Regions from separate parts of the Vibrio taketomensis genome, predicted to be linked through region 3. Evidence: riboswitches for the same ligand, from Rfam matches in the RefSeq annotation. Region 3 holds a riboswitch; each other region holds the start of a gene.

Region 1 (4,609 bases), on a different replicon from region 3:
TAACGATTTGCGTCCCCAATTAGACAAGTTGAGAGAAGAGTTTGCATTTATTGCGAACGCAAATATCGGTGGTGAGTTTATGTCTGACCAAGATATTGAACGATTAAAGCAACTAGCTGAGCAAGAATGGGTACGTTATTTTGATTGTGGCTTAGGGTTATCGCCACTTGAAGAAACGCGCTATCACCCACAACCTACACCGGCCGTTGAAAAGCTTTTAGCAGATCGACCAGACCATATCGTTGCAAGAGATCAGCCCTTTGCTGATGTGACGCAGTTTGGGATAAACATGACGGTTCCGACTCATCTATATAATCATGGAGAAATCTATAACCTTTCTGTAAGACGTGGAACCTTGTCGGAAGAAGAGCGCTTTAAGATTAATGAACACATGATCAGTGGTATTAAGATGCTCGAGAGCATTCCATTCCCACCTGAACTGGAGCGAGTGCCTCGGTATGCGACGACTCATCATGAGACACTCATTGGAACCGGCTATCCGCGCGGATTGAGTCGTGAGGATCTGTCAATTCCGGAAAGAATTTTGGTGGTGGCTGATATTTTTGAAGCACTGACAGCCTCAGATCGACCATATAAAAAAGCCAAACCGCTGAGCGAAGCAATCGATATTCTTTCAAAGATGGTTGAAAATGGTCATATTGATAAGGATATTTTTGAGCTGTTGTTAACCAGTGGCGTCTACCAACGATATGCAAAGGCTTATTTACCAGAAAGGCTCATTGATATTGAGAATGTGGATAGATATCTCAAGCGTTAGCTTTTTTGATTAGTCATAAGCGATAAAAAACGCCTTCTAACGAGGCGTTTTTTGTATATCTTGAGTGCTTCTGGTGAATTCTAATCAAGCATCATTCTGGTATAACGTATACGTGTACCAGAATGTGGATTATTTCACTGTGATGCTCATCGCGAGACCTGGCGAGTAGTTTTTGTCACCAGAATAGTAGGTTTTGCTACCTTCTTTGGCTTTGGCAATCGCTGAACCGTAAACCCAGTAGGTTTTCTCGTCATACGTGTCTTGTACGATACCATAAGGTTTATCGCCTAATCCTTGGAATGTTTCGCCAATACGGTCGTATTGGAACCAATCCATAATTTCGCCGCTGTCGTCGGTCGCTTTAATATTAGGCATTTTCTTACCTTGTCCTAATACTTGCGCGCTACTTACCGACATATGTGCCTGTTCTTGGTTTTTACACTCTTTATTACATGACGGCTTACTGTCTGCGCTTAGCGTCCAGTAAACAGGGATACGCTCGCCTTTGGCGTAAAAGTAGTCCGCATGATTGAAAGGAATGTCTTGTTTCGCTTCAACAAAACCGACAATAACATTATCGAGAATATCGGTGACTACAACCTTAAAGAAGTCGTGTGCGCGTGAGCTTTTCACGAAACTAGGGACGTTCAGATACGGCTGTTTTGCAGGTACGTATTTACCGTCAATGTTTACGTGCAGCATTGGAACGCCATTCTTGTGGAACAAGGTCGCATGTCCAACCGTGCCACCTGCAACATATTCGTTGGCAAGGCTCAAATTGAGATCAAATGATTCTGCAAATTCTCGTCCTCCCGTTGCTTTTACGTCAACAGGCATCTCTTGAAAGTCAGCGATATTGTCGTAGCTTGACATCATTGCCAATACGTCATCAAAGCTCTCGCCTGAATTTGCAACATACTGAACGGTTTTCGAGTACTTTTTCGTTTTCTCTTTGCCTTTGTCGTTCGTGTATGTGTATTTATCTTTGAGATGTAGAATAACCGAAATGTCACCATCAGCGTTGGTGTCCATATGGCGGATTGAGCCATTGCTCTCTGTGGTATAAATATTTGCAAAGCTAGAGGTTGCACAGAGAGTAGCCATAATGCCAAGAGCAAGCGTGGATTTTTTCATGATCTAAGTTTCCGTTCAGTTTTCACTAAACTCAGTAATGCAGCCCAGAATCTTAAATTCTGCTGTCACTTTGCGTCCCTGCCTCACGACAAGTTTGCCCTTAGAGTTATTTCCGCGAATATGGTATCCGTTTGTGTGACACTGGTTCCACAATTACAGCATCTACAATCGGTGATGGAGTTCACAAGTTTGTGATATTCCTTCAAAAAACAAAACGATAACGCTCACCTCTCAGTGCTTAACTGTGAGGTGGGTCATAGTGTTTGGGCGCTTTGGGGAAGCGTAGGTGTGAATTGATAAGTGTTGCGAATTGATGAGTATCGACTGAGGGCTTAAGGCGATATTGTGCAGGAAGACAATCTACTCTATGGGTGAAAATTTTTATTTTTTAGCCAGAAGGTGTTAACAACCGCTCGTTGAGAATTGGAATTTCTTTTGGTCATAATAAATACGGCAGCCGCCATTCTTAATATCGTTGTTCCCAAGCATATCGAAACCAATATAAGCTTGATGTTTTTGATCACCCACCACCGCGACTAATTCGTCACTCACATCGACCAGTTTTAACAGTTGATGATTGTCGATGTTTGTCTCATTAATCATCATGATGTCGATACCATCTTTACCATAAAGCGTACTTTGGTCGTAGTCGCCACTGTCGCTATCGATGATCCCGTTACCATTAACGTCTACCCAAAATTGTTCACCTTGGGGTATTAATGCACCTGGAATCTGTGCCTTTGCGTAGAGTCTTTGATGAGCTTCTTCAAAAGTAGCGTGCAAGGTTTCGATTACGTTGATGCGAGCTTCACGCTGCATGTTTTGAAATCTAGGTAACGCGACTACAGCCAAAACACCCAAAATAGCAATGACAACCACGAGCTCAATCAGCGTGAATCCCTTCATTTTTTTCATAAATAGGTCAACTTCAACATGTCAATTTAACGAACTAGCACTCAGCCAGTGTTATGGATAACGAAATGAGGGCACGGATTCTATTAGAAAGACAAATGTAAATTCAATCAGGGAGAGTTTGAAAGCGCAAAAATATTGCGAGATAAGTGATGGTGATATCGTTTTGTAGGCCTTATGGACTCAAGGAGGCGGCGTGTGATTAAGTTGAATTACATCATTTTGAATCGCGGATTGATGTGTGACTCGTTAGGTTAATCTGCACTCCTGTATATACTTTAATCAGTTCTATTGCATAGGAAGTGGACTGATGTCTGAAGAGCAAATCTATGAGCGATATCTTCCAGGGTATTCTAAGTCTATGAGTTTTTCTGAAATTCAGAGCCTCATGGAGCAAGTCAGTGTTGATATTCAATATAAAATCAATACCGAGTTGCAGCAAATTCATGGACAGGGGGATGATAGGTTGAGCTTTGAGAACCTATTTCGATCGCAGAACGATCCCTATCAATGGCCGAATTTGCTCGCTTTGGATGTGGCTTATTGGAGCAGGCAACCATGGCATGTGGCAAACACGCAACCAAGCTCTGAACAATCAAGCTTTGAAATAGGTACGACCAAGGACAGCGAGCATGCTCATGATGTACCGAGCGACTATTTAAACCTCTATTGTGGTGAAAGAGTTAGGTTGTTCTACCGAGATCGGTTTGTTTATGGCCGACTTTTTAGCGCTTTGCACTACGTATTGATTCATGCCAAATTGTTCGCCGACCACTGGGGCCAACAACGTTATCCTTATCAGTTGCCAATGGAAACCTTTATCAAGACATCACGTGAACATGGCGACACCTCTTCATTTATGCAAAAACTGATCAACCGTAAAGCTTATCAATCGCTTAGAGAGTATTTTAATCAGCACTACATTTCGTGGGTATCAGAGCATTATCTGGATTGGATGATTGAACTCAATACAAGCCTAAATCATCAAACGGCAGCCACTTACATTATCGAATACCAAAATGCGGATGGTTTGCCATGGGTAGATTTTATTTGTAAAAACGAAGCGACGCTACGCAATATACGTCCCTCTCATTTTGTTGAAGATATTGACCACATGCGATCATCGGAAACGTATCTTGAACATGAAGTGCAAAAAATGGCCGCGCAAATCGTAGACCATTGTCGAACGCAAGGTTGGTGAGCCTCAGTCATGACAGTAAAAATCGAACGTAGACGCTGAGAGCCTCTAATATTGATAGTATGACTTGGTTAGAGCGAGACTTATGTTATCAATAAAGCAATTATCTTATGCGTTGGCAGTGGCGAAAACATTGCACTTTCGAAAAGCGGCAGAGCTTTGTCATGTGCGTCAATCGACGTTAAGTGCGGGCATTAGTGAGCTCGAGAAACAGTTGGGCATTAAGATTTTTGAACGGGATAATAAAAAGTACTGGTGACGCCGATTGGTCAAGAGGTATTGGACAAAGCCCAAAATATCATGGCACAACTGGATGATATGACGCATTTGGATGACAGCTTTGGCCGACCTTTTTGTTTCCCCCTCTCCGTTGGCATGATACCCACAATTGCTCCTTATCTTCTGCCTAAGTTGCTACCCCTACTCAAACGGCATTACCCAAACGCCAAGATTGATATTGTTGAAGAACAATCGCATGTGTTGGTCGAGATGGTTCGCCAAGCTGAAATTGATACTGCTGTGCTGGCCATTCCATATCCATGTGAAGGACTACTTACGCTTGAATTCTGGCAAGAGGACTTTTATTG
Region 2 (4,609 bases), 400 kb from region 3:
AGTCGCCCGCTGGTGGCGGAGTTTGCGCTTCAATAAGGTGGAAGTCGTAGTTAATTTGATCAATTAGATTGCCAGCTTGATCTTTAATGCGACTAACTAGCACATGGTGGCCTTGCTCTGATTTAGATAGCGTCAACGTCAGCGGTAGGTCTTGACCATCAGTAAGCTTACCCGTCCAACTTGCCAGCGCTTCACGGCCGTGATTGTAAACGGTAAGTTCAGTTTCAATATCACCTTCTGCTGTTAGGGCTAGGTTTAGTTCGGTTGCTTGTCCGTCGATGATGTACTCAGACTCAAGACCTTCAACGGTTAACGAGTATTCTGGTAGGGTAGTTTCGATATCGTAACCAATTTCAACGCGTTGCAGACCGCTTCCAGTTTGTAGGTAAACTGGGTTAGCGCCGTAGACTGGCGTAAATTTATCTGCGCTGTATTGGCCAGCTTTAATTGCAGATTGCTCTTGGTTGATCTTAGCGGCTAACGCATGTGACCAATTGTTTGCTTGGGTGAGGCTTTGCTCTGTGATGGTTAGCTCAGTGCGGTAAGCGATGTTTTCACCGGCATTATCAAATACGCGGGTGAAGACTTTATCACCAATGTTGAGATCCATGGTTGGATTGATTTGACCAGCTTGGTTCCACTCAGGGAGCACTGGGCCTTGACCATCAAATTTAACGTCGATGACGTTGTAGAATGCGGCTGCAGTATCACCGACATCCCAAACCGCTAGGATTACATGGTAGCCTTCGCGCTCTGGAACGTTACATTCATGCGTGACTTGTTTTGGTGGCTGCACCATGTTGCCTTCGATCACGCAGAATGGGTTTAGATCAAATGAATCGCGTGATAGAACTTGGTTTGCATTCCAATTTGGTTTAGTGATGTAGTATTTCCAATCACGAGTGACGTGGTTAGCGGTAAAGGTCCACTCAAAATTTTGCATGCCTGATGTGATAGGACGTTTCACCCAACGATCGGCAGTTTGCTCATCAAGTGCAGTCGCAAGCGCTGATTGCGCACTGGCAATTTTACCATCAACAGGGCCAGCTTGAGGAAAACCTTCAGGGCCTTCAACACTTTGTGGTTCATATTGAATCGCGCCACAATCGCGGTTTTTTTCGTTGGTATCAGGCGTTGGGTACTTACAAAGTGCAGCGCGACTACCTGCAATACCATCGTTAAATTCAGAGACGTAGCCGTGAGCAGCTACATTACCGCTCAGCGCTGTTAGAGCAAGCGCAAGCAGAGTTTTATTTGGCAGTGATTTCATCACATGTTCCTTTTGGTTGACTTAAAATAGTCACACTTTGGCGCATGCAAATAGGGTTCTACCAACGCAAGGTTGATGTTACCTAAGACACTTAATAATGGCTATCAAGTGGCGGCCCCGCTATCTTTGATTGTTATCATCTTTAGACCGGAAGCTTTGCGTCCCACTCTTTCGAATGGTTTGCCGAAGTATGAATTGAGCGATTTGGAATGTAACGCAGAGGTGAGTATCACAACTACAAACTTAACTGAGTTGTGGAATTAAAATCCCACTCGATATGCTTGGTGTTGATATTCTCTGCAGTTGTTCACTGGTTTGGCTTAGTTAAGCCTATTTTTTGGCACGAAGAATTTTTATATAGATGCCAAAAAGAAAAGCAGGCTTGCACCTGCTTTTCAAAAACTTGGGTCTTAATTTTTGCCGTTCGGCGAAAAAATTATAGAGACTCAGTAAAAGTACGAGCGATAACGTCGCGTTGTTGCTCTGGAGTTAGAGAGTTGAAACGCACAGCGTAGCCAGATACACGGATAGTTAGCTGTGGGTAGTTCTCTGGGTGAGCAACTGCGTCTTCTAGAGTTTCACGACGTAGTACGTTTACGTTTAGGTGTTGACCACCTTCGATTTTTGGCGCAGCTTCGATTGCTACTTCACGGCTTTCGTACTCACCTAGGTCGCTGATAGCGATAACTTGGTCAGCTTCGTAGCCAGATGCTGCAGCAACACAACGTGCTTCATTCTTCTCGCTATCTAGTAGCCAGATTGAGTTTAGTAGGTCGTCGTTAGCGGCTTTAGTAATTTGAATACCTTGAATCATTACGTTCTCCTAGTCCACATAAATGTGGTTCTTATTGGTGTTAATTTTCAAATTTTTTGTCGAGCTACGTATTATATAGCGAATATCCATTATAATAATATTGATTTAAGTCAAATTACAACCAAAAACATTGAATTTCTTGTGGGAATTTTATTGAGTTAAATCAATAAAGTGTTTAAAACGAGTAATTACAAAATATTTTAATATTTAAAATTTAGTTAAATGAGTCATTTTGTTGTAAATTTACTACAAAATGACAATTTGAAAGGTCACAATTTACGCTAACTAACTGTTATTAGGTAGCGAAACTGAAAGAGTAAAGTGGTTAAATGACAATGAGATCTGTATCACAAAATAAATATATCGGTGCTCATGTTTCTGCCGCTGGTGGTGTTGATCAAGCACCGCTGCGTGCACGTGAGATCGGTGCTAATGCTTTTGCATTGTTTACTAAAAATCAACGCCAATGGGTAGCAAAGCCACTGGAAGCAAAAACCATCAGCGCATTTAAAGCAAATTGCAAAATGTTGGGCTTTTCCGCTGAGCATATTTTGCCCCATGACTCCTATTTGATTAATTTGGGTGCGCCGGAGGCTGACAAACTAGAAAAGTCTCGCGCGGCTTTTATCGATGAGATGGAGCGTTGCCAGCAGTTAGGTTTAACGCTGTTAAACTTTCACCCAGGCAGCCACCTCAACAAAATCTCAGAACAAGAGTGTTTAGCAACGATTGCTGAATCGATCAATCTTGCGCACCAAGCTGTGCCAGATGTGATTGCGGTCATCGAGAACACGGCAGGGCAAGGTTCAAACCTTGGTTGGCGCTTTGAGCATTTGGCTGAGATTATCGAACAAGTTGACGATAAGTCTCGAGTTGGGGTGTGTTTAGATACCTGTCATACCTTTGCTGCGGGGTACGATTTGTCGTCACTCGAGGCGTGTGAAGTCACTTTTGCTGAGTTTGACCGTGTGGTAGGTATGCACTATCTACGTGCAATGCACATTAATGATTCAAAGTCGAAGTTGGGCAGTAAGGTCGATAGACACCATGCATTAGGTAAAGGTGAAATTGGTTGGAGCTGTTTTGAATATATCGCTAAAGATGCTCGCTTTGATGGTATCCCTCTAATTTTAGAGACAATTGAACCTGAACTTTGGGCGAATGAAATTAAGCAACTACGTACGTTTCATCAACAAAGTTTAGTGACCGAATAAGTTTTAGTTAAATACTTGACCAAACTGGCATCTTTCTTTCATAACTTAAATAACAATACTTGTGCAACGTGGTTATGTTAAGAAAGGTGCTGCTATGAATGTATCCAATTCTGTCCCTGCTCATCGTCCTCATCGAATGCCCACACCTAATCGCCATGTTAATGGCCAAGGTCACTACCGCACTCCTCAGCGTCCACCTCATTAAATACTCGGTTAGTGGGTTATATCACTTTGTTCATGATAGGCTTTTTGCGACAATAGCAACTTGAAACGATCTTCAATCTATTCAAGGAAGCCCGCATGAGCTCAACTTTAACTTGGCATGACGTTATCGGCTGCGAAAAGCAGCAAGACTATTTTCAACAAACCATTCGTTATGTTGAGCAGCAACGTGCGAGCGGAAAAACTATTTTTCCGCCAGAAGCGGATGTGTTCAATGCTTTTAAGGCGACAGAATTCAATCGAGTGAAAGTCGTTATCTTAGGTCAAGATCCCTATCACGGACCGAATCAAGCACATGGCTTGTGTTTTTCTGTGTTGCCTGGAATCAAAACACCACCCTCTTTGGTCAACATGTATAAAGAATTGGCGCAAGATATAGAAGGGTTTGAGATCCCTCAGCATGGCTATTTGCAAAGTTGGGCAGAGCAGGGCGTACTATTGCTTAATACCGTATTAACTGTGGAACAAGGCCAAGCGCATTCGCATGCAAAGACCACTGGTTGGGAAACGTTTACTGATCGTGTCATTGAAGCGATTAACCAACACAACTCAGGCGTGGTGTTTTTGCTTTGGGGCTCCCATGCGCAAAAGAAAGGTCGTTTTATCGACCGCAATAAACATCATGTACTCGCCGCTCCTCATCCATCGCCACTCTCAGCGCACCGTGGTTTCTTAGGTTGTAAGCACTTCTCGCAGGCGAATATATTGCTCGAGCAACAAGGTTTGCAAGGCATCGATTGGCGATTACCACTAACGGTCTGATTTATTTCAATCTTGTTGAATATTTGTTTGTTTTCTTGAGGGGAGTCGAAGCGTTTCTCTATATTGTCGAATACACTTATAAAGATTGTGTGTTTATGGAGAGACCGCGATGATGATCGAAAAAATCCGGCGCGAGCATGGTTATATGCTGAGATTATTGGCGATATTGGCCGATAAGAAGGAGCGTTTGCAGCAAGAGCAGCCGGTAAATTACAGTTTGATTAAAGAAATAGTCGACTATTTATCGGAACATGCTGAGTATGCGCATCACCCGAAAGAAGACATCTTGTATCACTATTATCAGGAACATTATGGTGATAAAGATGA
Region 3 (4,609 bases):
CTTACATTGTCATGCCACAGAAAACTCAGCGACAATCAAGGCATTTGTTTGTACGTGAGGCGAAAAAGCTGTGTCAGAAAGAGTTTAAGCGCTGGTTTAGACTCGCATCGGAAGTGAATCCATTGATGCGCTGCTTTAAAGAAAAAGAGCTACCGATCCCAACGCTATATTTGATGGGCGAACGGGACTACATGTTTATTCAGCCGGTACGAGAAATGATCGCAGCACATAAACTGAGCCAACTACGAGAGATCGCCGACTGTGGGCATGTGTGCAATATTGAGCGCCCAGACGAATTCAACCAACATTCGATTAACTTTATTCATCAGCAAATTCGCTAGTACCGCATTGCCAACATAAGGCGAATTGTCCTTCATTGATTTCACCGCACTCTGAGCATTGCCATTCTGGTAGCGAGTGCGGCTGTTCAAATTGTTTAACCAGGGCTTGCGCTGCAGGTGCTTGGCTGACGTCAAAAAGCCAGACATGGGGCTCGCTAGAATCGCCAAAAGGTACTTCACCTTGTAAGCCAAAAATACCTTCGCCACGGACTTCACACTCAATATTATGTGAACGCAAAAGCTCACAGACAATGTGAGCTTGTGGGGGATTCGCTGCGCTGAATATTTTCACTAAGTTACTCCGTATTAAGCGTGACTTTGCGATTGCCCATCACGTTTAAACTTTGCCATCACCCATTTTGCAATGATAGGGAATAAACCAAGTAGCGCGAAAGACACTAATACTGATGGCGATACGATGCCAGACAAACTATCGATTTGCGCTAACTGTGTACCGGCGTTGAGATAAACAGCTGTGCCTGGCAGCATCCCTAGTTGACTGACTAAGTAGAAACGCGCGGTTGTGATTGGGGTTAGCCCCATCAATAGGTTGATCAGGAAAAATGGAAAAACGGGAATTAAGCGCAGTGAGAATAGATAAAACGCTCCGTCTTTGGCTACACCTTGGTTAATGGCGTTAAGCTTATCGCCAAACTTCCCTTGTACCCAGTCTCGTAGAAGAAAACGACTGCTGAGAAAAGCCAGTGTCGCACCAATGGTACTCGCAAAAGATACCAAAAGTAAGCTAGTCCAGAAGCCAAATAGCGCAGCACCTAACAACGTAACAACCGCGGCTCCCGGAATCGAAAACGCAGTGATAGCAACATATATTGCAAAGTATGTGATGGCTGCTAAAACGAAATTTTGCTCGATATAAGCAGCAAGAGCAGCTTGTTGCGCTTTGGCATTTTCTAGCGTGAGTTGATCACCAAATTGGGTGATTAGAAAGGCGATTAATCCTATTAGCAACAGGCCAAAAATCAGTTTCTTGTTCATCTTTGCTCTCCTTATACCTAGCCTGTATTAAGCTTAGTATCTAAATTTGCTGCGTTGATGAAATATAAGAACTTATAAGTCGCGAAAAACTTTCAAAAAAAAGCCAGCGAGATCGCTGGCTAGATTAAGTTAGTGCTGTAAGCGTGCGAGCAATTCCTCTCGGCGGGCTAGGGGGACAACAGACCAATGGGTGCCCTGTATCGCGCCCTCAAGCGACCAAAGAAGCTCGAGGCTAACCTCACTAGTATGAGAGTTACGAATCGCTTTAAACGCCTCTAGAGAGCCAGTTTGATGTAGCTGCTGAACGTCTTCAATGCCTGCTTTTTTAAGCATACGTTCAGTCGCTAGACGTAAATTAGGTAAATCTTTAATACGGGTTGGTTTTGTTTCAGCTTGAGAAGACTTTTCTACTTGCGCTCTGGCATGCGCAGCTCGAGCTATCTCAAGGGCTTTTTCACTGTCGTTATACCATTCTTCACTGAGTGCGAAGTACTTGGTGACAACAGGGAAACCGCGTTTGTGATAAATATAAGGTTCAAAACCCAGTTGCTTAAATTGTTTTCTTAAAGTGCTGTCAGCACGGATATGAAGCTTATTGTGTACGACTAGGGCAAACATGGTTTCGTCTGCGAAAATCCCAAACCCACCAAACATAGAGCGAGATTTAATGCGACCTAGTGGCTCAAATAGCCTCATTGAGTCTTTCAGTATTGGTTTATCCATTCAGTACTTTCTCGGTGTATGTGTATGTTAATACGCCACCAAATCAGGTCCGAGAGAATAGCAGGTAATGCAGGTATCTGGAGGTTAATCAGTTAACGTGTGCATTTCTACCATCGGCAACCCCGCTACCATACAGTCATGTTGAATCATGAATATTTAGGCCGGTGGCTTTGCGTCCCATCTTTTCAGAATGGTTTGCCCTGTGCGTGACTTAATTTGCTTTGCTAAAGATTAAAATACTTCTTGTAAGAAGTATCAGCATACTATGGAAGAATTGTGATCTTAATGCAAGAATAAAGTCTGAAATGTAACATAGCTGATGGTGAGACCATCAGCTATTGTTTTATTAATCATCGAGTTAGTTAATTTTCTTAACCGTAGAGCGCTCAACGATTTCTGGATGCATTTCAAAAACTCGCTTATCGTGTTCTTTATTTTTGATGCGCTCAAGTAGGATTTCAAACGCGTTTTTACCTACACGACGTTTTGGTTGGTGAACCGTTGTTAGCGGTGGAGAGAAGTACTCTGCCAACTCGATGTTGTCGTAACCGATCACCGACATATCTTCTGGAATACGAATGCCTTTTTGCTGTAGGCGACTCATTAGACCAAGTGCCATGGTATCGTTAAAACAGAAAATTGCCGTAGGACGCTTGTCCATTGCAACGATTTGGTCAGCGGCAAGCACGGCAGTGTCACACTCAAAGTTACCTTCAAGAATCCAATCTTCATTAACCGTAAGGTCTGCTTCTGTCATCGCACGTTTAAAGCCTTGAATACGCTCTTGGCAAACGGCTTTTTCGAAGTGACCACTTAAACATGCGATATCTTTGTGACCATGCTCAATGAGGTATTTGGTCGCTAGGTAGCCACCTTCTTCTGAGTTGTCGATGATCTTATCGACTTGAGAGCTCTCTGGGCCCCAGTCCATAACCACTTTAGGAATGTCTTTATGGCGGTCTAGCATTTCGCTCAGTTCTTCGGTTAGGTCTGAACACATTACCAAAATACCGTCGACACGTTTTTCCGCTAGCATGCGAATGTAGTCACGTTGCTTCTCGTAGATACCACCCGTATTACAAAGAATTAGCGTGTAACCTTGGCGGTAGCAGTAGCTCTCAACACCATCAATGACTTCAGAAAAGAACAGGTTAGTTGATTGCGTTACTAGCATACCGATAGTGCGTGTGCTATTACATTTTAGACTGCGAGCGACTGCGCTTGGTGCGTAGTTTAGCTCTGTAACCGCTTCCATTACACGTTCTTGTGTTGCTTCAGCAACAAAGCGCGTTTTATTAATCACGTGCGATACAGTTGTTGTCGATACGCCAGCTAAGCGCGCAACATCTTTTATAGTGGCCATAAGGTATGATCCTATCTATCGCTGCCACATCCGCTATTCACATTATTGGGAATAAATTGGCAGTAAGTATTAGAAATACAAAAACCGCTTGAGAGCAGCGGTTTGTACTTAAGTTATATTAATTTATCGTTTGCGATGACGATTTTAGACCGCATTGACGCTGGTAGCAAATGAAAAACCATCATCGCAGCTTGGGGCGTGTATGCTATTCCGCTTCGCCGGCCAAATAGTTACAGTCGAGTTCAAGGAACGCAACAAGCAATGAAGTGACGGCTGAATAGAAACCAAATGAGTCAAGTGCTTGGCTTTTCGCGGCGAACTTAGGTACCCAATTTAGAATATAACGGCGAATAAACGCCTCTTGTTCAATCAGCGCATCTTCAAAATGGCCTTCTTGCTCAAGCTCGTTAGTGCGAATAATCATATTGCCCAGCAGGTCGAGTTCAATAGCGATATGATCCGCAGGCTCATTCAAACTTTGATTGATTGCCACGCCATGTTCTGCAAGCAGCGCTTCCATTTCTTTGGCTGGCTCATCATGTAGAAGACCTGTTGTGCCGACATACATCGAAGCATATGGCAAAGCAGACTCTTTATCTGATTTCAGGAACAGATCGCAGAAGTCAGCGGCGAGTTCAAGTTGGCCATCTTCACGGTCAATTTGGCGGTTAAGCGCGTCGACTAGGCGATCAACAGATGGTTTAAGGGTTGGGTTTTCGCCTAGGCCAGATAAAAAGCCACGAATTTCAGCGCTTTGGTATTGATCCAATTCAGCTTCGGTCAGCTCTTTGGCAAATAAACTAGAAAACCACCAGTAAATTTCTGCACGCTTTTCGTTAAACGCTTTGAGTTCTTGCATCTAAATAATGCTCCAAGTTTGTGTTCTATTTATATTTTAGCGAAGAAAAATGAATAACGATAATGCCTATTGTGACTAAATGAGTCTTAAAATGGCAAATTGTTAACCGATGAGCTAGGGTTGTCTTGAATCAATAAAAATCATCTTTCTTGATTTTAATGTAATAAATACTAGAAATGTTACGACATATGAATAGAATACAACGGAAATTGATTCCCAATGTAAATAAAGTGGTTTAGATGAGCTATCACGTTTTAGTTGTAGAAGACGACGCAGTGACTCGCAGTAAGCTAGTTGGTTACTTTCAAAATGAAGGTTACACCGTTA

What was found. Region 3 has a riboswitch for cyclic di-GMP ahead of Vt282_RS04600 (TfoX/Sxy family DNA transformation protein). Riboswitches for the same ligand answer to the same signal wherever they lie in the genome.
Region 1: linked by a shared signal. The riboswitch ahead of Vt282_RS15105 (hypothetical protein) and the one ahead of Vt282_RS04600 (TfoX/Sxy family DNA transformation protein) in region 3 are both predicted to bind cyclic di-GMP.
Region 2: linked by a shared signal. The riboswitch ahead of gbpA (N-acetylglucosamine-binding protein GbpA) and the one ahead of Vt282_RS04600 (TfoX/Sxy family DNA transformation protein) in region 3 are both predicted to bind cyclic di-GMP.

The regions. Positions count from the first base shown of each region.
Region 1 covers NZ_AP019650.1:304,955-309,563, forward strand. The annotation lists gene Vt282_RS20775 (HD-GYP domain-containing protein) at 1-778, shown strand, start outside; gene Vt282_RS15105 (hypothetical protein) at 908-1,912, opposite strand; cyclic di-GMP riboswitch class I at 1,943-2,021, opposite strand; gene Vt282_RS21270 (type II secretion system protein) at 2,315-2,827, opposite strand; gene Vt282_RS15115 (hypothetical protein) at 3,135-4,025, shown strand; gene Vt282_RS20785 (helix-turn-helix domain-containing protein) at 4,108-4,281, shown strand; gene Vt282_RS15120 (LysR substrate-binding domain-containing protein) at 4,278-4,609, shown strand, end outside.
Region 2 covers NZ_AP019649.1:587,162-591,770, forward strand. The annotation lists gene gbpA (N-acetylglucosamine-binding protein GbpA) at 1-1,270, opposite strand, end outside; cyclic di-GMP riboswitch class I at 1,378-1,465, opposite strand; gene grcA (autonomous glycyl radical cofactor GrcA) at 1,707-2,084, opposite strand; gene nfo (deoxyribonuclease IV) at 2,420-3,298, shown strand; gene ung (uracil-DNA glycosylase) at 3,599-4,282, shown strand; gene Vt282_RS02785 (hemerythrin domain-containing protein) at 4,392-4,609, shown strand, end outside.
Region 3 covers NZ_AP019649.1:987,597-992,205, forward strand. The annotation lists gene Vt282_RS04585 (alpha/beta fold hydrolase) at 1-341, shown strand, start outside; gene Vt282_RS04590 (putative signal transducing protein) at 319-633, opposite strand; gene Vt282_RS04595 (TVP38/TMEM64 family protein) at 648-1,337, opposite strand; gene Vt282_RS04600 (TfoX/Sxy family DNA transformation protein) at 1,467-2,060, opposite strand; cyclic di-GMP riboswitch class I at 2,173-2,270, opposite strand; gene purR (HTH-type transcriptional repressor PurR) at 2,419-3,423, opposite strand; gene torD (molecular chaperone TorD) at 3,629-4,282, opposite strand; gene torR (two-component system response regulator TorR) at 4,522-4,609, shown strand, end outside.